2 regions of the Peptoniphilus equinus genome follow, and region 2 is predicted to be linked to the other one. Evidence: a T-box and tRNA genes for the amino acid it is inferred to sense, from the RefSeq annotation. Region 2 holds a T-box; the other holds one or more tRNA genes.
The links. A T-box is a leader RNA that pairs with one kind of tRNA and senses whether it is charged. The one in region 2 lies ahead of serS (serine--tRNA ligase), so its partner is inferred to be a tRNA-Ser.

Region 1: it encodes a tRNA-Ser, which carries the amino acid that the T-box ahead of serS (serine--tRNA ligase) is inferred to sense. The anticodon was not compared.

Annotation. Positions count from the first base shown of each region.
Region 1 covers NZ_CP115667.1:1,521,887-1,537,811, forward strand. Annotated here, with positions in the region: gene gap (type I glyceraldehyde-3-phosphate dehydrogenase) at 1-19, opposite strand, end outside; gene O6R05_RS07405 (S-layer homology domain-containing protein) at 198-1,073, opposite strand; gene gltX (glutamate--tRNA ligase) at 1,334-2,812, opposite strand; gene O6R05_RS07415 (FeoB-associated Cys-rich membrane protein) at 2,927-3,058, opposite strand; gene feoB (ferrous iron transport protein B) at 3,062-5,200, opposite strand; gene O6R05_RS07425 (FeoA family protein) at 5,209-5,439, opposite strand; gene O6R05_RS07430 (FeoA family protein) at 5,441-5,671, opposite strand; RNA gene ffs (signal recognition particle sRNA large type) at 6,066-6,328, opposite strand; gene crcB (fluoride efflux transporter CrcB) at 6,981-7,346, opposite strand; tRNA gene O6R05_RS07445 (tRNA-Ser) at 7,535-7,622, opposite strand; gene O6R05_RS07450 (biotin--[acetyl-CoA-carboxylase] ligase) at 7,747-8,712, shown strand; gene O6R05_RS07455 (cation diffusion facilitator family transporter) at 8,749-9,861, opposite strand; gene O6R05_RS07460 (L-cysteine desulfidase family protein) at 9,990-11,231, shown strand; gene O6R05_RS07465 (LTA synthase family protein) at 11,258-12,652, opposite strand; gene thiD (bifunctional hydroxymethylpyrimidine kinase/phosphomethylpyrimidine kinase) at 12,654-13,442, opposite strand; gene O6R05_RS07475 (MaoC/PaaZ C-terminal domain-containing protein) at 13,590-14,057, shown strand; gene hisS (histidine--tRNA ligase) at 14,079-15,386, opposite strand; gene hutG (formimidoylglutamase) at 15,397-15,925, opposite strand, start outside.
Region 2 covers NZ_CP115667.1:566,778-582,702, forward strand. Annotated here, with positions in the region: gene ftsH (ATP-dependent zinc metalloprotease FtsH) at 1-1,231, shown strand, start outside; gene O6R05_RS02840 (NAD(P)-dependent malic enzyme) at 1,212-2,372, shown strand; gene O6R05_RS02845 (pirin family protein) at 2,560-3,411, shown strand; gene O6R05_RS02850 (GNAT family N-acetyltransferase) at 3,398-3,676, shown strand; T-box leader at 3,795-3,953, shown strand; gene serS (serine--tRNA ligase) at 3,985-5,274, shown strand; gene O6R05_RS02860 (cation-translocating P-type ATPase) at 5,403-8,150, shown strand; gene O6R05_RS02865 (vWA domain-containing protein) at 8,201-9,889, opposite strand; gene O6R05_RS02870 (AAA family ATPase) at 9,882-10,793, opposite strand; gene O6R05_RS02875 (S-layer homology domain-containing protein) at 10,957-11,619, shown strand; gene O6R05_RS02880 (hypothetical protein) at 11,686-12,708, shown strand; gene O6R05_RS02885 (mechanosensitive ion channel family protein) at 12,701-13,516, shown strand; gene O6R05_RS02890 (DUF951 domain-containing protein) at 13,519-13,743, shown strand; gene O6R05_RS02895 (ABC transporter substrate-binding protein) at 14,117-15,277, shown strand; gene O6R05_RS02900 (branched-chain amino acid ABC transporter permease) at 15,291-15,925, shown strand, end outside.

The DNA.
Region 1 (15,925 bases), 750 kb from region 2:
TAATTGCTACGTTTGCCATGTTTACCTCCAATGATTTTTTAAGTTCAATACTTTTCTTATAGTTGATTTCACCTAGTAGTTTACCATACTTTACGTCAATAAAAAAGTACACTTCCGCCTGCCCTCTCTTTTCTTGAGAGTTTGCACATCCAATCAAAAAAGAGCCTTTCGGCTCTTTTATCTTAAATCCGTTCAGCTCACTTGGCTTCTGTAGGAGTTTCAACTTTCTTATCTGCCGGAGCGTCAACTGGCATGTCCTTTTTTACGTCCCCTTTATCCGTCTCTTTCACGTCGCTCTTTGCTTCCACTTTTGGCGCAACTGCCTTTTGAGGCGCTTTGGCATCTACTGGATCAAAAAGGTGAAAGCTCTCAGCAAGGACATCGGCTGCTTCAGACAAGGTAAGGGCTGCCTGAGGCATAAACATACCTTGATCGTCCACGTGCATAAATCCAGCTTCCAACATCAAGGTAGCACTTTCTTGCGCCCATGGGGACACAGCCTTTATATCTTTGACCTCTTTGTCCTTCAGTCCCCCGAGGGATGCCGGCTTAAATGCCTTGTAGCCGAAGAGATACCGGTGCATCAGTACGGCGAATTGCTCACGGGTGAGTGTGTCACTGCCTTTAAATGTGCCGTCTTCATAACCTTTGACGATATTGTTCATCGCAGCCCAGTTAACCGCCACCATAGCATCTTCGTTCACATCGCTGAACTTGTTGTCTTTATCATAAGCTGCCTTTTCATAGTTGGCAATAATCTTGACCACATCCAGACGCGTCATCGGTTGATTCGCTTCTGTAGTCACTCCTTTTAGCAAATCTTTGTCTTTAAGATATGCCATGCCGTCAAGCACAAAGGGTGCTTCAGCTGTAAGTGCCCCTTTATCCTCGTTGGCAGTAACCTTATCCATAGCCTTTTTATCCGAGGCTGTTGCCGCCGGATCCGCCGCCGTATCCACAACTGTATTGTTCATCTCAGGCGCCTTCATCTGCGCCGCAAAAGTTGGTACTGCCAGTGCCGGAATAAGCACAAGAGACAGCAAACCTGTCATAGTTATTGAGTGTTTTTTCATAATGACCTCCTTTATGGTGATGTGACCAGTATACTATCCTCCCTCGAAGAATTCGATAACAAACCAGTAAAGAAAGGTAGGATTTCTCCCAAGTTTTTTTGCCACTTTATCAACAAGAGTTACAAAACAAGGACATGGAGTGCTTTATTCAAAAACCGGATTATATGAACAGTTATTTATATATCTTCCCATGTCGTCTCGCTGTCGCTTTGCATATAAAAAAGAGGCCTCTCGGACCTCTTATTCTTCTATGGATTAGCTCACTTGCGAAAAGCTTTCGCTTCATCCAAGCGCTTCAAAAGCTGATCTTTTCCCAAGAGATAGATAATATTTTTCAGTTCCGGGCCGTGGACGTTGCCTGAGATGGCCGCTCGTACCGGCATGAAAAGTTGTTTGCCTTTAATGCCTGTGGCTTTTTGAACGGTTTTCATCACACTGTTGGCAAAATCCCGATCCACAGCATCGACACTGTGCAGCTGCGCTTCAAAAGCTTCGATAAGCTCAGGTACCTGTTCACCGGCAAGCTCAGCCTTGGCATCGTCTTCGGTAATGTCCAAGTCACCAAAAAGGAAGTCCACTTTACTTGTCACTTCGCTGAGGTAACTGAGGGAGTCTTTGACTGTGTCAATGAGAAGTACGTACCAGTCCCAGTTGTCCCGCATTTGAGCTTCAGTCATAAGACCGGCCTCTTCCATATACGGTACGCACATCTCGGCAATGGCTTCAGTGCTGTAGGTCTTGATCCACTGAGCATTGACCCAGTTCAGTTTTTCCACATCAAAAACCCCGCCGCTCTTACCGACACGCTCAAAGGAGAATTTGTCAGCCATGTCTTCAAGACTCAGGATTTCTTCACCATCTTCAGGGCTCCATCCAACCAGAGCGAGATAATTGATGAGGCCCTCAGGCAGGTAGCCTTTCTTTCTGAAATCGCCCACCGCCACGTCGCCTTGACGTTTGGATAATTTTTTATGGTCTTTATTAAGCACCGTTGGGAGATGAACAAACTTCGGTGCTTCCCAACCGAGCGATTCATACAGGTACACATGCTTCGGCGTCGACGGCAGCCACTCTTCGCCACGGACGACGTGTGTAATGCCCATAAGGTGATCGTCCACTACCACCGCCATGTGATACGTTGGGAAACCGTCGGACTTCATCAACACCTGATCATCAATTTCATCCGAGTTAATCGTCACCCGGCCTCGCACGGCATCATCGAAAGAAATGTCGGTATTTCTAGGGAGCTTCAAGCGCACAACATACTCTTCGCCTGCGGCGACACGAGCTTTTGCTTCTTCAAGAGGTATATCCCGACAGAACCCGTCATACTTCGGCACTTTGCCCTTGATGCGTTGTTCTTCACGCACTTGATCTAAGCGCTCTTTGGAACAGAAGCAGTAGTAGGCATGGCCTTTTTCGATAAGTTCATCCACATATTTTTTATAGATGTCCAGACGCTTCGACTGAATGTACGGACCGCACTCACCGCGTTCCGACACCTTGCCATCTTCCAGAATAACACCCTCATCGTGACCGATCCCGGCCCACTCCAAGGCGTCAATCAGATTTTCAATAGCCCCGTCCACAAACCGTGTCTGGTCCGTGTCCTCAATGCGCAAAATAAACGCGCCGCCATTTTTTTTAGCGTATAGGTAATTGTATAGGGCTGTTCTCAAGCCGCCAATGTGCAGCCAGCCTGTTGGACTTGGCGCAAAACGTACTCTAACTTTATCCATAAAAATCCCCCTTAGTTCTTTGATTATATTAAAAAAGCCATAACTTGTAAACCTGACTCATTTCTCCCCTAACTGCAAAAAACCTCGAGGCTCTGAGACTCTCGAGGTTTGAGTTTAATGCTGTTCATGCATGTGACAATGGCCGCTGCATTCACCGCAGTTGCAGGTGGATTTGTGTTTCATGAGATGTCGAAGCGCAAGGCCGAGGGCAATGACCACAACAGCGCCGACAATAAGCGTTCCCATAATTTACTCCTTTACTGAACGCACTTGAACCGTGCGTAAATCTTTGTACTTGTTCGGTCTGAACAAAAAGTAGATATAGCCGATGAGAATGACAAAGGCAATCCCCGTCCACACCGTAGCCGGCTGGTTCAAGACCAAAACGCGTCCGAACTGATAAATCATCAGCGCTATCGTGTAAGAAAACGCAATTTGATAACCGACAGTAAAGAGGAACCACTTATTGTCGTTCATTTCGGAGCGAATGGCTCCCATCGCTGCAAAGCAGGGAATGGTGAGCTGGTTGAAGAACATAAAAGCTAAAATGGACACCGTGTTGAAGTTTTGTTGGATGAGCGGTACAAGACCCGGGTCGTCCGCCCCCACTTCACCGAGACCGGCTACCACGCCATAGGTTCCCACTACGACCTCTTTAGCTACCAGGCCAAGGACCGTGGCCACAGCCGCTTTCCATTCGCCAAAGCCAAGGGGCGCAAAGATCCACGCGATCTTCTTGCCGATAAAGGAGAGCAGTGAATCGACAGAATCCGATTCCCAGCTGACAAACTCACCGTGCACAGAAATATTTTGAAGGACCCAAATGGCTACGGTACACAGAAGAATCACCGTCCCAGCTTTGACGATAAAAGCTTTACAACGTGTCCACGTCGCCTTTAAACAGTTCACAATGGACGGGAAGTGGTACTGCGGCAGCTCCATGACAAAAGGTGCCGGATCGCCGTGGAATCGCTTCGTCTTTTTCAGCATAATGCCGGTGATAATGACCGCAACAATGCCGCCGAAGTACCACAGCGGCCCGTACCAAAAGGCGCCGCCGAGAACAGCTGCAAACATGGCGATGATTTCCGTCTTTGCCCCACATGGCATAAATGCCGCAACAGCAATGGTCATACGACGGTCGTTGTCATTTTCAATCGTACGCGTCCCGATAATCCCGGGTACAGAACACCCTGTACCGATAAGAATAGGAATAAAACTCTTCCCGGACAGACCGAAACGACGGAAAATTTTATCCAGAATAAACGCAATCCGCGCCATATATCCCACATCTTCCAGAATGGAAATGAGTAAAAAGAGGGTGGCAATAATAGGCAGAAAACCTAGGACCCCGCCGACCCCGCCGATGATACCGTCCACAATGAGAGATACCAGCCACGGCGCCACAGCCATTCCTTCAAGAAATGCCGTTGCCGATTCAGAGATGACACCGCCAAATAGGGAGTCGTTCACCCAATCTGTGACCGGGCCGCCGACAACCCCGATGGCAATGTAGTAAATGCAGGTCATAATGGCGATAAAAATAGGCAGCGCCAAAAAACGGTTCGTCACGATCTTATCAATTTTATCCGACGTGCTGAGTCCAGTTTGACCTTTCTTAACCGCGCCACCTACGATAGCCGTGATGTTGGTATAGCGCTCATCAGTAATAATACCTTCCGTATCATCGTCATACATGGCGTCGGCACGATCCGCAATGGCTTGAAGTTTCTCCCGTTCCCCTTTGTCCAGCTGATAGTGATCCATAATCTTACTATCCAGCTCAAAAAGTTTCACCACTAAAAATCGGTTTGCCGGATTCGACTTTAGACCAGGCACCATCGTCTCAATCTCGGATAGGAAGTTCTCCACGCCTTCTGAAAAGGACAGTTGTGCGGGCTTTTGAGACAAACGTACAGCCTCATTCACCAAAGTATCGATGTTTTCATTCTTAAGGGCGGATATCTCGACAATTTTGCAGCCTAAATCCCGCTCCAGTTTCGCTACATCAATGCGGTCTTTATTTTTTCGCACCACATCCATCATATTCAGTGCAAGGACTGTTGGAATACCCAGCTCCAACAACTGTGTGGTGAGATATAAATTCCGCTCAATGTTGGATGCATCCACCACATTGATAATCGCATCAGGCTTCTCATTTAACAGATAATCTCTCGACACCACTTCTTCCAAGGTATAGGGTGACAGAGAATAGATCCCCGGCAAGTCAGTGAAAAAGATACTGGTGTCTTTTTTATATTCGCCGGTCTTTTTTTCGACAGTCACACCGGGCCAATTACCCACATATTGATGAGATCCGGTGAGAGCATTAAACAGTGTGGTTTTCCCGCTGTTCGGGTTACCTGCTAAGGCAATAGTATAGCTCATCGGTCCTCCTATTTGACAATCTCTTCAATTTCAATAAGCTCAGCATCGTCGCGACGAATGCTCAACTCATAGTTTCTGATATTAATTTGAACCGGATCGCCGAGCGGTGCGACCTTTCGTATGTAAATCTCGGAACCTTTGGTGATTCCCATATCCATAATTCTGCGTTTCAACGGCCCTTGACCGTTAATTCTTCTGACGCTGTAGTATTTGCCTACTATAGCTTCTCGTAAAGTCATGCTATTCTCCTACCATAAATGCTGCAGCCACGTCTTTGCCGATGGCAACACGTGACCCCTTGATATTTACAATCAAATTGCCCGCATTTTCACTGACGACTTTTAACGTTGAACCTTCAATAAAGCCCAAGTTATTTAAATGCTTCGTCTGAAAATCTCCCGGCAATTTTTTCGTTTTGATCTTCACAATCTTGAGCTCCCGATTCATGGGAGCCATGAGTAAACTTAACATGCTATCACTCTCTTTCGCGCGCTAAAGGTGACATTAATGCGTTGAAGACACCCGCACTCAATTGAGACGGGTGTCCGCAGGCATATTGCAAAACTGCTCATTCTTAATCTCAGTCGGCCGACCGTCGTCGATCCTACCAAGGTGTATGTAGTGCCATCATCATAAACAAAAGAACAAAGAACAAAAGACATGGTGTATGACGGCAACTGTAGTTATTAATTGATAATCATTATTGATTACAAAGTAACTATAGCATGCGCACTTTAAAAAAGCAAGTCATTGATAAAAATTTTCAATACTTTTACAAAAGACTTCCCCGAAAGCTCGCTTCATACGACGCACGTTAAAAAAGGACAATAAAAAAGACGACTCACGTCGTCAAACATACTATGTACCATGAACCCACCTTCGAAAAATGACTCCATGCGTTACCCAAAGAGTTAACTCAGATAAGGCTTCCCTACAACACACGCAAGGACTTGCTTAGTGCTGCTTCCGTCAAGATCTGACACGGTTCACAAGGTTACGTTGCATAGGACCCTATCCTCAACGCCACTTTTTTGAGGCAGACCACATAGCCACATCCCTCGGGTGGGCATCAACCCTGCTATAGCGATCGCAGGTTACAAGGCATCGCTAATTCCCCGTCTATCATGGTAAAAGCTATTTTACCGTGTAAGCGACGCCTTGTCAAACATTCTGCCTTATTTCTTCGCCAAACTTTTCAAAATAAGGTGCAGTCTTGGATTACCTGACACCCTTTGATGCTAGCTCCTCGTTGATGAAAAAGACATCTGACCATATCCCCAGCCGTTCTTTCACTTATCCTAACAGTGACGTAGCAATGATCCTACACAAGGCGCCCCGACACGGCTTTTCTTCCGTGGTAAAAAAGAACACTGCCGAATGAACACTGCTGCCGCTACTCCTACCGACATTTGTACAAACTCAATAACTTTTTTCTTAAATCTTTTCTTAAAGCACCTATCTATGCACGGAATTTGAAGGACGCCAGTAAGCAAAACTGACGTACCGCTAAAATCATTCCGACTTCAGTAGTGCCGTAGCCGCATAAGATAGCCTTAAAGAAAAACGGATAAAAAAAGCAACGGGCAAAATCCACTGCCTTGATCGTCTTTGTTTCTCATGGAGCTACTCGTGCCCTGTTGATGAAACATATGAAAAGGAAAAATGATTTCGACATAAGTTGTGGAATCGTTAATTTTTCGTACCCTCTCTGTCAAATTGCCCCAAAAAATCATTATCCCGACAGACTGCTGCTTGTCGGGATAGGTAAGTGCACGATGCTTTATCGAACAATAAGCTGAGCCAGAATAACCGCAGCTATGGATATCACAATACTTGCCATAATGTAGATAACAGCCGATGCTATTTTGCCGCTTTGAATCAGCGTTGAAGATTCCAATGCGAATGTCGAGAAAGTGGTAAACCCACCGCATATGCCGGTTTTCAAAAACAGGATCATATCAGGTGAAATTTCTGTATGCTTTCCGGCAATCGCTGCGACCAATCCAATGACAAAGGACCCAAGAATGTTTATCAGCAATGTTTTAAATGGAAAACCGTTTGCGTTATTAACAAGGAACAAGCTGATAAAATACCGGAAAATGGATCCGACGGCCCCTCCTAAGCCAACAAAAAGACACGCTCTCATAATTACCTCCTCAAGAGTATGATGCAGAAGTCATCAGCTTAGTGCAATTCTGGCATATGGTCATGGGAGACCTCACCCCCTCGACATGTTCTAAATTTAATAAAGGCGATGATATCATAATTGGTAAGAATAATCTATTCTTTGTACAAAAAAATAAGCAGCTTTATATCAAAGCTGCTTATTTAATATGGCGGAGAGAGAGGGATTCGAACCCTCGATACGTTGCCGTATACACACTTTCCAGGCGTGCGCCTTCGACCACTCGGCCATCTCTCCTTAAGTCTTAGGGTTTTATTTTACAAGAAATATACAATGCTGTCAACGATAAAATTCCAACCCTTCCAATCCGCGGTTTACCTCAGTTTTAATGTCGATTATAATAATCGTGAGGAGTGAAATCATGTCAACGAAAGATAAGGTACTTAAAATTTTAGAATCCAATCGTGCGACCCCGATCTCCGGGGAGGAGATGGCAGAGCGTCTGGGCGTGTCCCGTACGGCAGTGTGGAAAGCGGTGAAAACCTTAAAAGAAGAAGGCCACACAATTCTCTCCAAAACCAACTCAGGCTACAAACTGGACGCCGCATCCGACGTATTGGATAAGTGGGCCATTGCCAAAAACCTGGATTCCGATCTGCAAGCTGTCGACATTCGCATTTATGACACCATTGATTCTACCAACACCGAGGCGAAACGACTGCTCGCCACAGAAGACCTGTCCAACTTCACACTGCTCGTCGCCAACGAACAAACAAAAGGACGCGGTCGCCAAGGCAAAACCTTCGCCTCCCCTAAGTCCACCGGCGTCTATTTCTCCATTGTGTTCTTTCCTCGAGATACATTCTCTTACAGTTCGTTTGACCTGGTCACCATAAAGGCCGCTGTGGCCGTGGTGGACGCCATCGAAAAGACCACCGGCACCACCACGGATATCAAATGGGTCAACGACATCTTCCTCGGTCACAAAAAAATCTGCGGCATCTTAACTGAAGCCGACACGGATTTTGAATCCCGAAAAGTCCGCTCCATCATCACCGGTATCGGGATCAATATCACCACCGAGTTCGACGGATCGCTCCCGGCCGCAGGCTCTCTGAAGCCTGACAATCTCCTGCGAAGCGAGTTGGTAGCGGCCGTGGTCAATGCCTTTTATCACGCCCTCTATCACATGACCGACGCAGAGGTTCTCGAGCGTTACAAAGCTCACTCCATGCTCCTCGGCCGAGATGTGAGTTTTGAGCTGAACGGCAAAAAATACGAAGCCGTCGCCAAAGATATCAATGCCGCCGGCAATCTCATTGTAGATGCAGAGGGTACAACAATGACCCTCTCCTCGGGTGAAGTCTCCGTCAAAGGTCAATTTTAACTATAACTAAAGCCCCCTTTAAGGAGGCTTTTTTATTTATTCAAAATGTCGATCATAGTGAATGTGAATGGGATTGTCATAGCTCAAAGCCGCCCGCACCTTGGCTTCAAATGCTCTTCTGTCGTCGCTGCTGTAGGTCGCCTTTGCGTCGAGGATGACATCGACGCTCATCCCGTCTTCATAGAGCATGAGGTCATGAAAGGAGATGAGTGCCGGTTCTGTTGCAATGAGCGCTTTAAATGTCCGGGCAACCCGATCCTTTTCTTCGGAAAAAGACCCCACCGGATCCAGATGAATGCCGGCGTGATAACCCAGCTTGTGCTTGATGCCGCGCTCAATGCCGTCCGCTAAGTCGTGAGCCTCTTTAAAGGTGAGTGCAGAGGATGCTTCGATATCCATCCACGTATAGCGCTTCTCCGGACCGAAATCCACCACCATCACATCGTGTACATCCAGTACCCCGGGATAGTTTTTAACAAAATCCACGATCTGTTTGATCTCTTCAGGATTCGCCGTGCCGATAATGCGGCTTAACGTATCCCGAATGAGCTCATAGCCCTGATAGAGAATGACACCACTCACAACCAGTCCCGCCCAGCCGTCCAGCGCCATGCCGGTGAAGTGAAAGATCAACAGGGACAACAATACGCCGCCGGTGACAAAGACATCGCTAAGACAGTCTTTCGACTGTGCAAGAATCGGCAGTGACTCGATAGCAGTGCCGACTTTTTTGAAGTAGCCGCTCATGATGAGCTTCACCACACAGGACAGCACCATCAGACCCAATGTCAAACTGCCGGTTGCAAGCTGCGACGGATGAAGTATCTTCTCGACGGAACTTCGAATAAACTCCAGGCCTGTCATAAGAATCAGTACCGCTACAGCTAAGCCTGCAATATATTCCAACCGACCATGCCCAAAAGGGTGCGCCGCATCCGCCGGCCGATGGGACACCTTGGAACCCACCAAGGTCACGACCGCCGAGACGGAGTCGGTGAGATTGTTCATCCCGTCAGCAAGCACCGACACTGCACCGGTGAGAGAATAAATAAAGACCTTCAGCGCCACAAGACCGATGTTTGCTCCTATGCCGATATAGGATGCGCGGTTCATCTCCCGCTCACGGGATCGCACTTGTTGTGATTCCATAACAACCTCCTTATTGTGGTATTATATCAAGTTTGTTCAACCTTGCCACCGCCTTTTTTTACAAACCTTTTCCCCCGTTGTCTTCCGTGTTATAATAAGCACGTATGGATTTTTTAGGAGGATGAACTATGGATTATAAAGCATTTTTAAGACAGGAACTTCAACCTGCCTTCGGCTGTACGGAGCCCATCGCTTTGGCCTTTGCCGCTGCAAAAGCAAAGGAACTTCTGGGACGGGATCCGGAGCGCATTGAGGCAAAACTATCGGGCAATATGATTAAAAACGCCAACAGTGTCTTCGTCCCAGGGACCGACGGGCGCAAAGGCATTCCCATCTCCATTGTGGCCGGTGCATTTCTCGGCGATCCGTCACGGGATTTGGAAGTGCTGATGGATGTGGACAAGGCGGACCTCGCCGAATGCGATAAAAAAATTGAAGACGGTATACTCACCGTCACCCACAAAAAAGGTGTCGAGAACCTTTACATCGACATGAATGTCTTTGCAGGCGACGACAGTGCAGAGGTCATTATCGAAAACGACCACACGGGCATTATCTACATGAAAAAAAATGACGACGTCCTCTTGGATAAAGGCGCCGCAGTATCTCATGATGACACCGTGGATCTTTCCTTCGATGCCATCTATGACTTTGCAAAGACCTGTGACTACTCCGACATTAAAGATATTTTAACCCGCCAGATGGACTACAATTTGGATATCGCCGAAGAAGGACTCAACAACCACTGGGGTTCCAACATCGGAAGCACCATTTTAGACCACAGCCCTACTGGTAGCGTCGATCGTTACGTCGCCTATGCTGCCGCCGGGTCCGACGCCCGAATGAGCGGCTGTGAAAAACCTGTCGTCATCAACTCCGGCAGCGGCAACCAAGGCATTACCGTCACCTTACCGGTCCTCCTTTATGCCAAGGATCACGATATTGACGAGGACACTTTGTACCGCGGACTTATCTTCTCCAACCTCATTGCCCTCTATATGAAAGACCTGATCGGTAAACTCTCCGCCTACTGCGGCGTGGTATCCGCATCGGCGGCAAGCGTCTGTGCCATCGGTTTTATGCGTGGGGACGACAAAACGATTCTCGCTGATACGTTAACCAATGCCCTCGCAGTCAACTCCGGAGTTATCTGTGACGGCGCCAAGGCCTCCTGTGCTGGAAAAATCGCCTCCAGTCTGCGCAACGCATTTTTAGCTCACGATCAGGCCCTCAGCCACAACTCCTACCTCCCCGGCGACGGCATCGTTAAAGATGATATCGACACCACCATTCAAACCGTAGCGACCATCGCCAAAGACGGTATGAAGGTCACCGACGAAGTCATTTTGGAAGAAATGCTGGAAAACTAAATCCCATAATAAGAAAAACCCTTCTCTTACGAGAGGGGTTTTTGAGTAAGACGAGATAAGAGTTGCCATGGCGACAGCTCCGCCTCTGGTCCGAAATCGTGTCCGAAGTTATTCCAAATCACATACGGCGTGGTGTGCAGTGCCGTGACATCACAAGGGTCAGTCGGATCCATGGTGCGTCCCAGCTCACGATACAAGCTACGATCCTTGCCCATGGACGGCGAATGGTCGCCGAAGAGCACCAGCACGCAAGGCGCGTTCATGGACCGAAGTCCCTCGACTACAATGTGAAGGCTATCCGATGTCCGCTCAATGCCTTCTAAGTAATGATTGAAGCCGTTGATGGCCTCGCTGTGACCCGGCACATACACCACATCCGCCGCGCCGGCAGGATAAGGTCCATGGTTTTGATAGGTGACAGAAAAACTGAACGTCTTCTCTTGTGCCACCGACGCTTTAAAGTCGTCCACCACGCACTGAAAAAAAGTCGCGTCATCTAAAATAGCTTCCCGCTCGTCGTGATACGTGTTGTCATAGTGCTTAAACGACTCAAATCCGAAGCTGCGATACACCCGATCCCGATGATAAAAGCGCCCTTTGTAGGGATGCTGTGCAATCAGACGATAGCCTCGTCGCTTCAGGCGCTTCAAATAGCCGGAGGTGCTATCGGGGTGAGGCTTGCCAGTAAGCACCTGAGTCTCCGTGAGAAACGTGCCGCCGCCATAGACCTGAGTCTTCAGTGCGCCGGTACTGCCTTCACCTGCGAGCTGATGAAAATAGACATAGGGATCGCGATGAAGAGGCACAAGTCCCGTAAAATCTTTAAAGGACTCCAACATAATGACCAGATAGTTCACGTCCATAAGCTCCCCGTCAGGGTCAGGTTCAGATCTCATCCACAGCCGTCCCGCAGAGTGGATCAGCGAATAGAGAAACCCTCGGGACTCGAATCGCTCCAGGTCTCTTAAGTTATAACCCTGCATTCCCACCCGATCATAGACCAAAGGAAGACACAGCACCACGCCGACAATACCACTCACCAGCGTCCACACGCTTAGCGCATAGCGTGGCAAAGGCAGGGCAAGTATCACCAGCGTCCCCAAGACAAAGAGTCCCGTGCTCGCCGTCTTGAGCTCCAAGGCGTACTTTTCTCCCATATCCGCCGCTTCTTTTAAAATGCCTGCATCCTCAACACGAAGGGGCTCCTCCCGATACATCACCTTGTAGCGGTGAGCCAGCGCAAAAACCCCGAAGGCAATGGCGACGCCCTTCGCAACACCGCCTCCCGTCTGCACCAAAATCCAGGCGAGAATACTGTTGATGACCAAGGCCTTCCAATTTTTAAACAAGAGTCCCAGGCGATGGGGCGCCGCAATAGCCATGGTCCACACCGCCACACACACTCCGAAGATAAAGAGCATCTTACACCTCGCTGATAAAGTAGCCGTGATCCAGAGGTCCGCTGCCACGGCCCAGATCAAAGTCCCGTGCGAGGAGCTGGGTGAGGTAGAGTTTTGCCTTAAAAATTGCCGTCTTCAAGTCGTCCCCTTTAGCGAGATTGCAGGCGATGGCCGAAGACAATGTGCAGCCGGTGCCATGAGTGTTGGGGTTGTCCAGACGCTTGCCGTAAAACCAGTGTATCTGACCGTCATAGAGCAGATCGTCGCTGTCCTCACTTAAATGGCCGCCCTTTAAAAGCACCGCTACATGATACCTGTCAAAAATCTTTTTTGCTCCATCAACCATTGCCCCTTTGGAGGTGATCGCCATGTCCGCGAGCAGTTCGCCTTCTTTCAGGTTCGGCGTGATGACGGTCGCCAGAGGAAAGAGTAACTCGGTGAGAACGCTTAGGGTCTCGTCCTCAATAAGTGCAGCGCCGCTGGTTGCCACCATCACAGGATCCACCACCACATTGTCAGCGCCGTATGCCGTCAATACCTCGGCAATGGTTCGAACCAACTCCGGCTGAGACACCATGCCGATCTTAACTGCATCGGGAACAATGTCGTCATACACGGCACGAAGCTGTGCCTCGAGAAATGTCGGCGTGCTGTTGAGCACATCGGTGACGCCCGTAGTGTTTTGGGCCGTCAGTGCCGTGATGGCGCTCATGCCATATACACCGTTGGTCAACATGGTCTTTAAATCTGCCTGAATACCGGCCCCGCCGCTGGAATCGCTGCCGGCTATAGTAAGTACTCGCTTTCGCATAATGTCACTTCTTTCTTTGATCCCTTTTACAAGCTACCTTCCGAGATATCTTGCTGTCAATGCCCGAAAAGTTGCACCTCGTTTTTCTGTGCTCTATTATACCGCAGAACGGCGCGCAAGTGGGTATAGTCTTATCAGGAGGACACTATGTATTTAGAAGACTACATCATAGGGCGCATCTACCCTTTAAAAAGCGTCTACATCACAAAAGACATGATCATCGACTATGCCAAGGCTTTCGATCCCCGTCCTTTTCACCTAAGCCCTACCGCGGCGGAAGCGACGCAATTTGGCCGACTGTTTGCCTCCGGGTTCATGACCCTGAATCTCTGTTGGCTCCAGTGGATCAACACCGGCCTCGACGAAGCGGGTATGATCTGCGGCATCGGTCTTGACGAACTCCGATGGCTCGCCCCGGTTTACGCCGACGACCGGCTCTTCCCGGAAGTTGAAATCACCGCCGTCTCCCCTTCCGCTACGAAACTTGTGGGCAGTGTAGAATTTACCTTGCGAGCTAACAACCAGGACAACACGCCGGTTCTTTCCTGCAAGACCACAGCTCTGATTAAAAAACGACACTACGATCAAAATCCCATTAAAAAAGACGCACCGTGACGTGCGCCTTTTTGTTATCCGTTATTTCTTAAGCTTCGCAATAATCGCCTCAATGGTCATGTCTTCTTGCGTGCCGTCTTGCATATGCTTCAAGCCGAAGATGCCTTGTGCCACTTCCGTCTCACCGACCACAAGTGTATACGGCACTTCCAGCTTGTCCGCAAATTTAAATTTCTTGTTCATCTTAGCCTGCTCCGCATAGAGAGTAGCCGCAACACCCGCTTGAGTAAGCTGCTGAATAATCTTAATACCTTCCAGCTCCAACCCGTCCATAGGAATGACTAACACATCCACCAAGCTCTTCTTTTTCGCTTCGATAAGTTTCGCTTGAGAGAGCTGATAATAGAGGCGCGACAAACCGATGGAAATGCCGACGCCGGGAAGCTTTTTGTCCGTGTAAAAGCTCGCCAAATCTTCATAGCGTCCGCCGGAACATACCGAGCCGATGGACTCATAGCCTACCAGTTCCGTCTCATAAACCGTGCCGGTGTAGTAATCCAAACCCCGTGCGATTTTAAGATCAATCGTGTAGTGGGTGTCTGGAACTCCATACGCCGCAATGGCATCGACCACAGTTTTCAGCTCATCCAAACCTTCCTCAAAGGTCGAATCCGTGATGCCAAACGCCTTAAGGGCCGCCAAAATCTCCTCGTTAGTTCCCCCGATGGCGGTAAATGCCATGATTTTTTCGGCTTTGTCCTCAGCGACACCGATCTCGATAAGCTCTTTAATCACATTGTCCCGACCGATTTTATCCAACTTATCCACGGTGCGAAGGACGGATACCGTATCGGTAATCTCCAAAGAACGATAGAAACCGTTGAGAATTTTTCGATTGTTGATCTTTACGATAAATTTGTCAAAGCCCAAGTCTTTAAAGGTGTGATAGATGATCACAGGGATCTCCGCATCGTTTAAAATGCTCAGGCTTCCATTGCCGATGGTGTCGATATCGCATTGATAGAACTCTCTGAAACGTCCCTTTTGAGCCTTTTCACCCCGATAGACTTTGCCGATTTGATAGCGTTTAAACGGAAAAGCCAACTCATTAAAATGCTCCGCGGTATAACGTGCCAGGGGCACCGTGAGGTCAAAGCGAAGGGACATATCCGTGTCCCCTTTTTGAAAACGATAGATTTGTTTTTCCGTCTCACCGCCGCCTTTAGCTAAGAGGACTTCACTCTTTTCGATGACCGGCGTATCGATAGGGAGGAAGCCGTGAGCCTCATAGTTCTTGCGAATGGTGTCAATCATCTCATTAAAGAGAATTTGATCACCCGGCAAAAGCTCCAAGAAGCCGGGCAGTGTTGATGGTTTTACAATAGTCATGTCGACCTCCTTACATATCGAAATACTGACTGATGACAGCATGTACTGTCGCATAAATAAGCACAGCCGCAAGGCTGGATGTCGCACTATCCTGATCGTAGCGCGGTGATACCTCCGCCACATCAAAACTCACAACTTTCCCTGAGAGCACGATGTGCTTTAAGAAGACCAACACCACTTCCGGATCCAGACCCAGAGGCTGCGGCGCACTGACTCCCGGTGCATAGGAGGAGGAAAATACATCGGAACAGATGGTCACATACACATGATCCATCTCCAAAAGGAACTTATCAATGATCTCAAAGTTTTTATAGAGCTGTCCATTGACGATATCCTTGGCCAAAATATAGTCCTGATCGTTCTCCTCCATAAACTTAAACAGACTCACCGTGTTGGAGTGGCGTTGAATCCCGATAGGCAGATAGTGAAAGGCCTTGCCCGCCTCTACCATTTTGTCTCGAGCCTGACGAAACATCGTCCCCGACGACGGCCCGTTATCTTTATAGGGTCTGTTGTCAAAATGGGCATCGAAGTTAATA
Region 2 (15,925 bases):
AAAAGCGCCATGTATCATCTTTATTGATGAGATTGATACCATCGGTAAAAAACGTGATGGGGCAGGCTTTGGAGGCAACGATGAACGTGAACAAACTTTAAACCAGCTCCTTTCTGAAATGGACGGGTTTGAAGGTAATGACGGCGTCGTTATCTTGGCTGCGACCAACCGTCCTGAATCCTTGGACCCGGCACTGCTTCGTCCGGGGCGTTTCGACCGACGGGTGCCGGTGGAACTGCCGGATCTTGCAGGACGGGAAGCCATTTTAAAAGTTCATGCCAAAGACATTAAAAAGGAACCGGAGATTGACTTTAATCAAATTGCACGTGCCACTGCCGGTGCAAGCGGTGCGGATCTTGCCAATATGATCAATGAAGGTGCGCTAAGAGCCGTGCGGGAAGGCCGCCACGTGATGAGTCAGCGGGATGTGGAAGAGTCGGTGGAAGTTGTTCTCGCCGGTTATGAGCGAAAGAATGCTGTAATTTCACCACGAGAAAAAGAAATCATCGCCTATCACGAAGTGGGTCATGCCCTTGTGGCGGCGAAGCAGGCAGGTTCTGCACCGGTGCACAAGATTACCATCGTACCTCGCACTTCAGGGGCACTGGGATACACGATGCAAGTTGACGAAGAGGAAAAGTTCCTCATGTCTAAAGAGGATCTCTTCAATCAAATCGTCACCTTAACCGGGGGACGCAGTGCTGAAGAGCTGATCTTTAATTCCCGGACCACCGGTGCGTCCAACGATATTGAAAAAGCCACACGCATTGCCAAAGCCATGATTACACGTTTTGGCATGAGTGATGAATTCGGGTTTGTGGCTATGGAGCAACAGACTAACAAGTATCTCGGCGGCGATTCGTCGATCAGCATCTCCGAAACCAAACAAAGCGAGGTGGATGATGCAGTTTATGCTCTGATTGAGAAAGCGCATGAAACTGCCATTAACATTTTAAAAGACAACATCGATGTGCTTCACAATATTGCTCGGTATTTGTTAAAGGAAGAAACTATTACCGGTGAGCAGTTTATGGATATTTTAAATCGCCATGATTGTGTGAGTACCGATCAGGCGGCTCTGTACACAGATGATGCAGATGTAGCCGATACAGCAAGTGAGTCGACAGACCGGGCGCCTCATACAGGCGATTTTTCAGAGGACAGAGCGACTCAAATAATAGATATTAACGACACCAATGACGGAGGGAACCATGACAGCTCACAATCTTAATCAAGAATCACTGGATTTACACAGACAACATCAAGGCAAACTGGAAGTCGTCCCTAAAGTGGGCGTGAGTTCGTCTCACGATTTGTCTATTGCCTATACACCGGGTGTGGCGGCAGTATCCAAGCTTCTATCTGAAGAGCCGGATGCGGCGTATGACTATTCCATTAAGGGCAACACGGTGCTCGTCGTGACGGATGGTTCCGCGGTCCTCGGTCTTGGGAATATCGGACCTCTTGGCGGACTTCCGGTTATGGAAGGCAAATGTGCTCTGTTTAAAGCTTTTGCCGGTGTCAATGCCTTTCCTATTTGTTTGGATACACAAGACACGGAAGAAATTATTGAAACCATTGAACGGATTGCGCCGGTCTTTGGTGGCGTGAATTTGGAGGACATCGGTGCACCACGCTGTTTTGAAATTGAAGAGCGTTTAAAAGCGTCTTTGGATATTCCGGTGTTCCACGACGACCAACACGGCACGGCCATTGTTGTGTTGGCGGCGACCTTGAACGCACTGAAAGTCGTTGGTAAAAATCTGGCTGATGTGAAGATTGTTATGAGTGGTGCAGGGGCGGCGGGATGTGCCATTGCCCAACTCCTCTTTGATGCCGGTGCAACGGATATTGTCATGGCCAACAGCCGAGGGATCATTCACCCGAAAACCAATCCGCCGAAGACGCGGCCGGAGCTTTTTGCTATGACCAATAAAGAAGGACTTCAAGGAGAATTGGCTAACGCCATGAATGGCGCGGATGTCTTTATCGGGGTCTCCGGTCCGAATCTGGTCACCAAAGACATGGTGCGCTCTATGGATAAACCTATTGTGCTTGCCATGGCCAATCCGGATCCTGAAATTATGCCTCAAGATGCGTTGGATGCCGGCGCCTATGTCGTGGGAACCGGCCGCAGTGACTTTCCAAATCAAGTGAATAACGTCTTAGTGTTCCCCGGTATTTTTAAAGGAGCCCTACGCATTCGTGCCAAGTCCATCACCACGAAGATGAAGCTTGCTTGTGCCTATGCCATTGCCAATATGGTGGAAGAACCGGTGGCGGCACACATTCTTCCGGATGCATTTGATCCGGCGGTGGCGGAAGCCGTGGCCATCGCGGTGGAGGAAATGTGTAGTGACGAGGATAAATAATGGTGAAAAGATCTCTGAAAAGAGGTCTTTTTTTTGTGGGAAGACTTTTAAATCGGCCAAGTAATTACAAAAAATAAGAAGATTATGTTTAGGAATTGTGATTGGAGGTATAAGTAGTAAGACAGCTGAGTCATTGACTTGGCACGATACTTGATGAGTAAAGCACAAGACTGCACAGGAGGGTGTTATGAACAGAAAAATTATAGATAAAGTACAGGGCTTTCGCACCAAAGACGGCGCAGGGGTGAGTTTAGTCAGAGTCCTCTCGAATCAAACTGTGATGACCTATGATCCGATTTTAATGCTGGACTCTTTTGATTCGACGGACCCTGATGACTATATTGCAGGATTCCCGTTCCATCCCCATCGCGGTATTGAAACTATATCCTATTTGGTCAAGGGGAAGATGATTCATGCGGATTCCATGGGAAATACCGATGCCATTAGTGACGGTGAAGTTCAGTGGATGACTGCGGGAAGCGGCATTATGCATGAGGAGAAGTTGCCGCCTGCGGAGCGTATGCTCGGTGTGCAGCTTTGGCTGAATCTTGCAAAAAAAGATAAGATGACCCATCCTAAATATCATGCGATTAAGCATGACGATATCCAAAAGATTGATATTGGTGTTGGCACGCTGAATCTTTTGGTCGGCAATTACAAAGACGCCAGTGGATATCAAGCGGAGTATCAACCGCTGGACTACTATGATATCGAGCTTCGCCCCAATGTTACATTTGAACTCGATGTCGACCCTGACAAATCCATCATGCTCTTCACACTTCTCGGAAAAGTCAAAGTGGGAGGAGAAGAGGTGGCTGAAAAGACTGCCGTCAAACTGTCAGAGGGAGACCGCATTGTGATTGAATCTATGGATGAAGCGACACATCTGCTCTTTATGAGCTCCGATCGTTTGAGAGAACCTATTGCCTGGGGCGGCCCTATCGTCATGAATACTCGTGACGCACTGATGAATGCTTTTGATGAATTAGAAAATGGTACCTTTATCAAGGAAGGAATTGACTATCATGATAACAATTAAATTTGAACGAAATAAAGGTCGAGCAGCAGCATATGACAGTGATAAGATAATAGGCGAGAGTACCTTTTCCGATTCAAAAAATCTTTGGATTATCGATCATACTACCGTGGAAGATGGATATACCGGACAGGGGATTGCTAAACAACTGGTTGAGGCCATTGTTGATGCAGCTCGCCAAGAAGGTATTCAATTGACCGCCACTTGTCCGTATGCATTAAAGCTCTTTAGCAAGTCTCATGACTATGATGATGTGCTTTTGAGATAACTTGAAGCATTTTAATTCGCAGATCGCATTATCCTTAGTTCTTTGTTGTATCCTATTTGGTAGAGCCTATTTATAATTTGAAAAATCAGATGCTATATTATATAATAGGTCACAAGTTTATAAAACGATGAAGAGGAGCAGTAAATCAGAGGATCCTGAAGAGAGCTTGCGGGTGGTGAGAGCAAGTGGAAAATCGGATTGAATCCGCCTCGGAGTTTTGATTTGAAAGTGAGCTTCGGCTAAATTGGGTGGCAACGCGGGTCCTCTCGTCCCTTTGTGGATGGGAGGCCTTTTTATTAGGAGGACTTATGATTGACATTAAATTTTTAAGAGAGAACCCTGAAACGGTCAAGGATAATATTCGCAAAAAGTTCCAAGATGACAAACTGTCTCTTGTGGATGAGGTGATTGTTTTGGATGAAAAACTTCGGGAGAATAAGACTCGAGGTGATGAACTTCGTGCTAAACGAAACAAGACGTCCAAGGAAATTGGTGCACTTATGGGGCAAAAGAAGTTTGACGAAGCGGAAGCTGCCAAGGCGGCTGTTAAAGCGATCAATGACGAGCTCGTTGCCATTGAAGACAACACCAAGACCTATGAGGATAAAGTGCGTGAGATCATGATGGTGATTCCGCAAATTATGGATCCTTCGGTGCCAATCGGTAAAGACGACGCTGAAAACGTGGAAGTGGAACGCTTTGGTGAACCTTTGGTGCCGGATTTCGAGGTGCCGTATCACGTGGATATTATGAATACCTTTAACGGCATTGATTTGGATGCTGCAAGAGATACGTCCGGTGCCGGTTTTTATTACCTGAAAGGTGACATTGCAAGACTTCACTCTGCCATTTTATCCTATGCCCGCGACTTTATGATTGATCGCGGCTATGAGTACCACATTCCGCCGTATATGATTCGCTCTGCAGTGGTCAACGGGGTTATGAGTTTCTCTGAAATGGAAAATATGATGTATAAAATTGAAGGTGAAGACCTCTATCTCATCGGTACGTCGGAGCACTCGATGATTGGGAAATTTATCAATTCCTTGACCGACGAAGCTGATATGCCGCTGCGCATGACATCCTACTCACCTTGCTTTAGAAAAGAAGTGGGCGCTCACGGCATTGAAGAACGTGGCGTGTATCGCATTCATCAATTTGAAAAGCAGGAGATGGTCATTATTTGCAAGCCGGAAGATTCTATGACTTTTTACAACGAGTTATGGAAGAATACCGTGGACTTTTTCCGTTCCTTAGAGATTCCTGTACGGACTCTGGAATGCTGCTCCGGAGACCTCGCGGATCTGAAGGTGAAGTCGGTCGATGTGGAAGCCTGGTCGCCGCGTCAAAAGAAGTACTTTGAAGTGGGATCCTGCTCCAATCTCGGCGATGCACAGGCACGCCGCTTGAACATTCGTCTTCGTGGAGAAAACGGCAATTATCTGGCTCACACTTTGAACAACACCGTAGTCGCACCGCCACGGATGTTGATTGCCTTCCTTGAGAACCTGCTTCAAGCTGACGGCAGTGTGCGCATTCCACAGCCGTTGCAAATGTATATGGGTGGCAAGGATAAAATTGTTCCCAAGACAAAATAAGTGAAGAGACCTCAGGGTCTCTTTCTTCATGATACAGGCAGGGCATAATGTGGGAATTATTTTCCTAAATGTGACGCTTTAGTCTGTGAATTAGGGTATAAGTGCCTTATTGAAGGAGGGAAAAAGATTTGGAATGGTATAACAAATCTGAAAGTCAGATTTTTGAAGAGTTACAAACTTCGAAGGAAGGTTTGTCATCGGCGGAGGCGGCAGCTCGTTTGGATAAGTATGGCACCAATGAGCTGGCCCGTGAAGCCAAGACACCTTTTATCAAAAAAGTGATTGCACAAATTATCGACCCGATGATTCTCATTCTCATCGGAGCCAGTATCGTCTCTGCGGTGATGGGGGAAGTGGTCGATGCCGTTATTATTATTGCTATTGTTATCGTCAATACGATCTTATCGCTGTACCAGGAAGGTAAAGCGGAACAGGCTATTGAAGCCCTGCAGAAGATGAGCTCGCCGAAGGCCAGTGTTATCCGTGACGGCAAACAAATGCAGCTGGATTCGACACAGTTGGTACCCGGAGACTATGTGGTTTTGGAAACGGGGGATATCATTCCGGCGGATATGCGCCTTATTGAATCGGCTAACTTAAAGATTGACGAGTCGTCACTCACAGGTGAATCGGTGCCGGTAGAAAAAGACGGTACTCGCACGTATGATGGTGTGATGGAAATTGGCGATCGGGAAAACTACGCCTATTCGTCCACCATCGTCGCTTACGGTCGCGGTGCGGGCGTGGTCACCACCACCGGCGGCGAGACGGAAATTGGTCGCATTGCCAAGTCCATCAGTGCCACCGACAACGAGCAGACACCGCTTCAAAAGCGTTTGGCCAATCTGTCCAAGCTCTTGGGTATGCTTGTTATCATCATCTGTATTCTCGTTCTCGTGGTCGGCATGCTTCGCGGCCACGAGTTTGTAGAAATGTTTATGACCGCAATTTCTCTTGCCGTGGCGGCGGTACCGGAAGGACTTCCGGCCATCGTCACCATTGTCCTCTCCCTTGGCATGGGTAAGATGGCTGAGCGCAACGCCATTGTTAAAAAGCTTCTCGCCGTGGAAACTTTGGGGACCACTACGGTAATCTGTTCCGATAAAACCGGGACTTTAACACAAAATGAAATGACTGTCACGAAAGTCTACGCTGACGGTAAGGTCTACAATGTCACCGGCACCGGGTACAAACCTGAAGGGGACATTGAAGAACAGGACGCCGGCAAAGTGGACGTGACAACGATCGGAGCATTGGAACGACTCACTCACGTAGCAGGTCTGACCAATGATGCGAAACTCACTGAAGATGACGGGGAATGGGGGATCCTCGGCGACCCGACGGAAGGGGCGCTGCTGACCCTCGCTGAAAAAGCAGGCTTTGGCATCAAGGATTTAAATCAGAATTATAATCGTGTCAATGAGTTGCCTTTTGACTCCGATCGGAAGATGATGACCACGTTCCATGACGGGTATACCGAATCCTCGGTGGTCTCTTTTACCAAAGGAGCGCCGGACATTGTCCTCTCCAAGTGTAATCGTATTTTACAGGACGGCAAAGAAGTGCCGCTCACCGATGAGCTGAAAGACAATGTGATGCACTACAATTCGCTGTTCGCACAAGACGCCCTTCGTGTCCTGTCCTTTGCCTATAGAGAGTGGGACAGTGTGCCGGATGAACTGGACACTGAGCACGTGGAAAACGACATGGTCTTTATCGGTCTGACCGGAATGATTGATCCGGCACGTCCGGAAGCCAAAGTGGCCATTGCGGAATGTAAGACGGCAGGCATTACACCGATTATGATCACAGGCGACCACTTGGAAACCGGCTATGCCATTGCAAAAGAATTGGGCATTGCCACAGATGTATCTCAAGCTATTATGGGTCGAGAACTCAACGCCCTTTCTGCTGAAGAGTTAAGAGAAGTGGTCAAAGAGAAACGTGTCTATACTCGTGTCTCTCCTGAAAATAAGGTGCAAATTGTCACTGCGTTAAAAGAACTGGGACACATTGCGGCTATGACCGGGGATGGTGTCAATGACGCACCGGCGATTAAACGGGCGGATATCGGGATTGCCATGGGTATTACAGGGACTGACGTGGCGAAGAACACGGCGGAAGTCATCCTCACCGATGACAACTTTGCAACCATCGTCAATGCTGTCGAAGAAGGCCGTGCCATCTATTCGAATATCAAGAAGTTTGTGGCTTACCTCTTATCCTGTAACCTGGGTGAAGTGTTTATTATTTTCATCGCCATCCTCATGGGTATTCCTGTACCGCTCCTACCGATTCAGCTGCTGTGGCTGAATCTTGTGTCAGACTCCTTCCCTGCACTGGCTCTCGGTGTGGAAAAGGGCGATGCGGACGTTATGACCGAACCGCCTCGCGATCCGGAGGAACCCCTCTTGGATAACGAGATTAAACTCACCGTGGCCATTCAGTCTATAGCCATTACCGTGGCGACCTTGGGCGCTTATTATATAGGTCTTCATTGGTTTGGTAACGACGGCGTGGGTCTTACTCAAGCGAGAACGATGGCCTTTACCACCTTGGTTTGGGCCGAGCTTCTGAGAGCTTTCTCAGCTCGCTCGATCAAAGATACAGTCTTTACCATCGGACTTTTCACCAATACGCGTTTGGTTCAGGCCTTCCTAGTGTCTTTCGGGTTGGTGCTTGTCGTTCTTGTCATTGAACCGTTACGAGATATCTTCAAACTCCACACCCTACCGATGACAGCGTGGGGCGTGGTAGTTGTCGCAGCATTGATTCCGCTGGTGCTCGGGGAACTTCAAAAGCTCATTCGCTTCAATAAGACGCACCATCATACTGCAGATCCGGATGCAAGTTTTGATCTCAGACACAATAAGTAATAAAAAACCTCTTTCACTGACGAAAGAGGTTTTTTTATGTCATGTTTAAATTAGTTCATCTCCAACGTCCGCTCGGCAATGAGTTTAAAGAAGATGCCCACAATGTGATGAAACCGTTTAATATCGGTGATGTAGGCAAAGTCGGCGCCAAAGATTTTTCGCTCCGTTTCCAAGTCGTCATCAAATCCCGTGAACACGCCGAGAGTGAAAATACCTTCCAGGCGAGAACGCAGGACTTGGTTGAAGGCGTCATATGTGGCGTCGTCGTCCACGTAGTTGGCCACACCCAAGTCGCTCATGCCCACCAGGCCGAGGTCCGTCTCATCGTTAGGTTTACCGTCGGAGAGGACAATGAGAAAGCGGCGTGTGGCGTGATTGTTTAAAATAAGGTGACGCATGAGTGAGACGGCCAGACCGTCTCGATTACTGCCTGAGGTTTGAAAGCTGAAAATCTCCTGATTTTTCTGGCGGACATCGTGGTAGTCCCGATAGACTTTTAAAATCATGTGGTCAAAGAAATTGTTGTAACCCACCACACGTGTAGGAATGTGCAGATCGCTTAAGGCTTCGGCAATAATATAGGCTTCCGTGGCAATAAGTTCCGTGCGGACATTTTGAGAGGCGGACGCATCGAGAAGAATATCAACGGTAATGTTGCCGTTGTCGTCGTAGTGCTGTCGTTCAAAGACTTTGTTGTCCGACGTGTAAAGCGTCTTCCAAACTTTGTCAGCTCTCAGTGTGCCAGAAGTTGAGGAAGAGGCGTAATTGTCAGCATTCTTTACAAGGGATTGCTTTAGCATTTCCTTCAGATTGGTCACGGCACGGGTGTAGTGGAGGCGGTCGGCATCATAGTAGGTGCGGTTCGAGGCCGTGACTTCCGCCATACGCTCTGCATAAAAAGAATGAGGGTTGTCATGGACGAAGTCGGTAAAGTAGAGCTTGACGTTGTCGTGAATGCCGATACATAGCTCCTTCTCCAGCTTGGACAAGGTGTGTCGGGAGAGGGTGGGTTTGCCATAGCGGCGGCGTACCACATCCCGGTAGTCTTTGCCCGCGCTTTTAATGCTCACTTCGTCTTTGATGACGGCGATGTCGTCGTAGAGTTGTGAGGTGAATTCGGCGGACTCAATGGTGAATTTTTCCAAATCCGCCACATCAATAGTCTTGGCATCCACTTTGGTCTTAAAGGCGGAGGGTTTCGGGGTCTTGGCCGACTGCACCACGGTCTTTAGGGCGTCGGACTCGGGCATGGTGTTGTAGATGTGAAAATAGGTGGCATAGAGGCGCTTTAAGGTGCTTAAGAGTTCGAACGTGTCGGTGATGTGCACCGCCTCGATATCACGAAGGAGCGCGTCCAACGTGCCAGTTGCAATGCGCGGACCTTTCAGCTCGTGGTGGAAGTACGCTCGCTTCAATTCCTCGGCAATGTTCTTCGGTGCAACATAGTCAAAGTGGTGGCGAAGCTCGCGGATGTAGTCGTCAAAGAAATCCCGGGTGCCAGGCCTTTGGGCAAAAAGACGCTCGCGCAAGGTGTGGTCCAATACTAACAGGGCAATGGCTTCCAGATCATCAAAGTTGTTATAGCGGCGGTGCAGCTCCATAAAACGATGAAGGTGTGTACCGCTGAAGACCTTGCGGCCCATGCCGATCAGCGCCAGTTCATAGGGGGCGAGGTGGTTGTCGTAGAGGTCAATCGTGTAGTCTTCGGACACCGTCCAGACCAGATTCGTCTCACGCATGGAAAAGATCCTGAGCGGTTAAGCTTTTACTAAAAAGGGTGGCATAGACGTCCATGACAAGCTCCTTTTCATAGCTGTCAAAGGTCTTGTCCATGATGCCCATCTCCATTGCCGAGACCATGGGAAGTCCGACTTCCATCAGGCCGATGGCATTTAACAAGCCTCGCAGGTCGATGGCCTTTGAAGAAATTTCAGCATTTAAGCTCTTCTTCTCAATGTCTAAAAAGAACTGACTGAAGCGCTGAATGTACTCATCGTTGAGGCGAGTCTTTTCCTTTAAAATAAGCTCCAAATTCTCTTTGGTGATGGTGGGCATATGAATGACCATAAATCGGGAGACCAGTGCTTCATTGAGGTCCCGTGTGCCGATGTAGCCATGATTCATAGTGCCGATAAAGCGTGTAGCCGGGTGGAGTTTGAGTTTGCCGTAGCCGGAGACATCGAGGATGCGCCGGTAGTCCAAGGCGGAGTGCACCACCGAGAGGGCTTCGTTCTTTGCCATATTGATTTCATCAAAAACGCCGAAGCCGCCGGCCTCGCCACAGGCATACACCGGCCCCTTTTTCAACGTGACCTCGCCGCCTTTAAAGGTATCGGAGCCGATCAGCGATGCCGCATCGGTATTGACATTCAGAGAAATGGTCCACAGGGGCCGTCCGAAGAGCGTTGCAAGATTTTCTGACAGGACATTTTTGCCGGTGGCCTTGGGACCGCTTAACAGCAGGTGATTGCCTCCCAAGATACCGGCGATGGCCTTTTCCCAAACCTCTTTGCCATAGTAGGTAAAGCGTACTTCGGGGATGCGATCGTCCGCCTCGGGAAGATACGTGTTTCGAAACTGTGTAATGCCATCTAATAATTGAGGGTCAACCCCTTGTTGTCTAAGTGATTCAAATAAATTCATGTTTCCTCCTAATGGAATAAATATACCACAAGTGGCGGGTGCTCACACAATATTTAGTGGTTTGTGACAGGAATGTTACAGCAGAGGTACAATTTGTAACACAATAGTAAAATCGGTTGTCGCCCCACCATGGTACAATAAAGTCATGAAAGGGTGAGTGACTATGCATAGATTGAAACAGTGTATGCTTTTTGCTCTACTCTCTATTGTACTGTTCACAACGTCAAACGCCGAAGCCAAAGTGTTCAGCGATACACGTGGCCACTGGGCGGCAAGCTATATCGATCAAATGAGTGACAAAGGATTTTTTGCGGGCTACGCCAACAACACGTTTCGTCCAGATGATTTGATGAGTCGTGTCGAATTTTACGCTTTGATCAATGCCATGGCCGGACTGAATAAGACCCATACCGTGACCTTTGAAGATGTATCCACCTCCGATTGGTATTACACCGAAGTGGCAAAAGCCATTAAGTCCGGATACTTAACGCCGACAACAGGTCGTCTCAATCCCAACAATCCCATTGCAAGGCAAGATGTGATGGCGATTATCGGCTATATGTACAAGCTGACACCATCGAAGGGTTCCATATCTCAGTTTTCCGACAGCGGTAAAGTCAATGCCTCCAACGCCGGATATGTGGGAGCTCTGGTCAAGCTTGGCGTGGTCAGTGGGAACGGGTCCATGCTGTATCCGAACAACGGTATCACCAGAGCGGAAGTGGCGAAGATTCTCTTCACTATGATGGATAAATATGGACTCCCACAAGAGAGAGTGGTTGCAGACAGCAAGATTAAGTTTGGAAGTCGAAGTTTATACAATTAAGAGCTCCTATGAGCTCTTTTTTTGTTGTAACGGAAACGCCATGGTATAATACTCTTCGGAGGCAATATGAAAAGTGGAAAACTTCTTGCCGGAGCAGTGCTTGCGGCAATATTACTGATATTTTTATACTACCGTACCACCGGCGAGCGGACGGTGGCTTACGTGACGGATTTGACCGTCACCGACAGTGCCGAGAGTTTTCATCTCTCAAGCGGCGGCAGTATGGTCTTTGACGGTGCGCTGTACATACTCAACAGAGACGGTGAGCTGATCAAGACCGTGAGCGATGAAAAAGTGGACTATCGGGCCTTCTTTGCAAACAACTTTGCCTTTCTCTATGATCCTAAGACCGGACGAGTCAGTCAGTATAAGGACACTGGAGAATTTATACGCACCGTCACCTTAAACGACACCCTTTTTGATGTGACCTATCGAGACGGAACGCTCCTCTTGCATACTGTTCACGACGGCGGTGAACGACTGCTCAGCCTTGGGGTTCAGGGAGGGCCGGAAGTGCTCTACGAGACTGCCAACGCCATTGTGGCTTTTGATCTCAAAGACTTGAAAAATTTTACCGTGTGTGAACTCAAGGTGGAGACCAACGGATACCGGACCGTTGTGCGTCACATTCAAAATGGCAAGAGCAACAACCAGGAGATGACATCGGAAGTGGCGCTCAAGTGTAACTATGTTGGCGATGAACTCATTGTTCTCACCAACAAGCACATCTACCATCTCGGGGCACAGACGACCTCGGTAGACATTCCAAATCCTTCGGATATGCTCGTGATGGATCGAAATATTTATCTCTTGCACTCGGGCATCTTGACTAAGTACAATATGAATTTAAAGGAACTTCAAAAAAATATTGTGGCAGCGAACATCACCCACCTGCAAAATATATCCGGGTCAGTCTATGGCTATTCCAAGACAGATATTGCCGGCAATTTGATGAAGGCCGACACCTTTTATTTTCGACTGCCTAAAGAAATGGAAGCCATCGAGTTCCAAGGTCTACGGATCGGCACGCTGGAAGACGGCGTGGTGAGTATCTACGAAATTACTGACGAGGAGGCAACCCGTGAATGAAATTCAAAAAATTGTAATGGCAATGCCGTTTTTCGCTGTAGCATTCAAACCCTTGAGTATTATTCTGGTCTTTTTGGCGGGATTTCTTCTATTGAAAGCCTTGAACAAGTTAGTCATAAACAAAATTCGTGCCCATGGTGAAAATGGCGTGGTCAGTCCGCGGCTGTACACGCTGATCACCCTCTTTAATAAGATTTTACGTCTCATTGTCATCTTTATCTGTCTGACCATCGCTTTGGACATTTTAGGCATCAATACCGCATCCATTTTGGCCACGGTGGGGATCGGCTCTCTGGCGCTGTCTTTCGGTGCTCAGGCACTGGTCAAAGACTGCATCAACGGCTTTTTTATCATCCTTGAGAATCAATATTCTGTGGGAGATTCGGTGGTCATTCGGGACAAGGAAGGGATCATTGAAGAGGTGAGCATTCGCACCACCACCTTAAGAGACTTCGACGGTTCCAAACACATCATCCCCAACGGTACCATCGATCTTGTGAGCAACAAGCAACGAGGTGCCATGCGGGCGAAGATTATCGTGCCTGTGGCAAACACGGAAGATCCTGATCGTGTCCTGGAGATTTTAACTACGGGTCTCAACGACTTCAGCTATGACGGCCTGGAAGGTCAGCCGCAGGTTTGGGGTGTGACCAACAACACACGGGACGCTTATGAGATTACCGTCGTCGCCTATGCCAGGGCGGGTCTGCAATTTGATTTGGACTACAGCTTGCGGCAAACTATCGTTCAGCTCTTTAATCGCAACGATATTCAGTCGCCAATGACGAAATATAATGAAGTGAGGTAGCCATGCTCTATTACGAACTCGGTGATGTGGTCACCTTAAAAAAAGGCCATCCCTGCGGTGAAAATAAATGGGAAATTGTACGTAAAGGCGCCGACATCAAATTGAAATGTCTCGGGTGCGAGCGTATGATTTGGATGGGCAGGATGGACTTTGAAAAGCGTGTGCGAAAAATTAAAGAGGGGGACAAATTTGTGAGCATTGTCCACCATCATCAGCCGGAGGAGTAACCTCCGGTTTTTTATGTTAAACAGCAGCTGTCCAAGTCTGTGAAAGCTATAATCGATAAAATATAGATGGATATTCATTAAAAGTATATCTGGTACAACAATTTAAGTATCACAAAAAGTTACAGCATTAAAGCACTATATCACAAAATTAATTAAAATATCCTATTCAAAAAGTGGCAAATTTTTAACTCTCATCCGAAGAAATGCGAGATAAAATGCTTCAAGACGGCTTGTTTACTAGGTTTAAAGCGATTCCCAAAACCTTGGACTATAGATTTGTCAAGCCCGATGTTTTTAAAAATAATGTTTGAAATATCTTTGAAATCTTAGTATAGTATTAAAAATATTAATTAAATAGGAGGAATCATATCTTATGAAGCAATTTAAATTCGTACCCGTTGTCGCATTAGCGGCGAGTTTATTTCTCACAGCCTGCGGATCCGATGCAGGTAACAGCGCGGCTACCGAAGCAAGCGGCGACACCGTTAAAGTCGGCGCATTAGCACCGCTTACAGGTGATGTTGCTATCTACGGCCAAACCACGCTAAACGGTGAACAACTGGCAGTAAAAGAAATTAATGCGGCCGGCGGCATCAACGGTCAGCAAATTGAATTTATTGTGGAAGATGAAAAAGGGGATACCACAGAAGCAACCAACGCCTATACCAAACTTCAGGGCGAAGGCATTGTAGCTTTAGTTGGCGATGTTACCAGTAAACCTACTTTAGCGGTTGCCGATCTTGCCAATGAAGATGCTGTGCCGATGATCACCCCAACCGGTACGCAGTTTGATATCACCGCCGGCAAAGACCATGTCTTCCGTGTCTGCTTTACCGACCCGTTCCAAGGTTTAATGCTGGCACAATATGCCGATGAAAATCTGAGCGTATCCAAAGTTGCCATTTTGACCAACAACTCTTCCGACTACTCTCAAGGTGTGGCCAAAGCTTTCAAAGAAGAAGCTGAAAAACGCGGTCTGACTGTTGTGGCTGAAGAATCTTACGGCGATGCCGATACTGATTTCTCCGCACAGCTCACAAAGATTGCTGGTGTCGGCGCAGAAACCTTGGTAATTCCTGACTACTATCAAAAGATAGCACTCATCGCATCTCAAGCACGTGATGCCGGTGTCAACGCAACCTTTATCGGTCCTGACGGATGGGACGGCGTGGTCGAACAACTTGAAGGCAACACCGAAGTAGTTGACGGCGCATTGTTTACCAACCACTACTCTGTCAAAGACAGCGCGGAAAAGGTACAAAACTTCATTAATGCTTACAAAGCCGAATACAATGAAAATCCTTCAGCTTTCTCCGCATTGGGTTACGATGCCGTATATATGCTCAAACAAGCTATTGAAGAAGGCGGCAGCACAGAAAGCGATGCTATCGTCTCTGCATTGTCAGGCATTCAATTTGACGGCGTAACCGGTGCTCTTACCTTTGATGCCGATCACAACCCTGTTAAATCCGTATCCATTATTAAAATTGAAAATGGTGAATACAATCTCGATACAGTCTTAGCACCTAAATAAGACGAGGTGGGTCATGACCTTTCTTTTACAACTTTTAAACGGCTTGCAATTAGGCAGTATCTTTGCTCTGATTGCCCTTGGATATACCATGGTTTATGGTATATCCAAGCTTATTAATTTTGCACACGGCGACATACTGATGTGGGGTGGTTACATTATTTATTTCACCATCCCATTTTTTATCAGTATGGGGTTGCCGCTGTGGCTCAGTGTCGTGCCGGCCATTCTCTTTTGTATGGCATTGGGCGGCGTCATTGAAAAAATTGCCTATAAGCCGTTGAGAAACTCGCCGCGGATCGCATCGTTGATCACGGCCATAGGCGTGAGCTTGCTCCTTCAAAACATCGTCATGAAGTACATCGGCACCGGAGCGCTCACCATTCCTAAAATTTTTAAAGCCAATCCCAATTTGCCGGTGAGTGTGAACTTTATTATCACCGTCGTCACGACCGCCGTCCTCCTGACACTGCTCATGCTCTATATGAATAAGTCCAAGTACGGCAAAGCCATTTTGGCCACCAGTGAAGACTATGATGCTGCACGTCTGGTGGGGATCAACGTCAATACGTCCATTTCCCTCACCTTTGTCATCGGCAGTGCCGTAGCGGCGGTGGGAAGTTTACTCTATGTGGCACAATATGCTCAAAT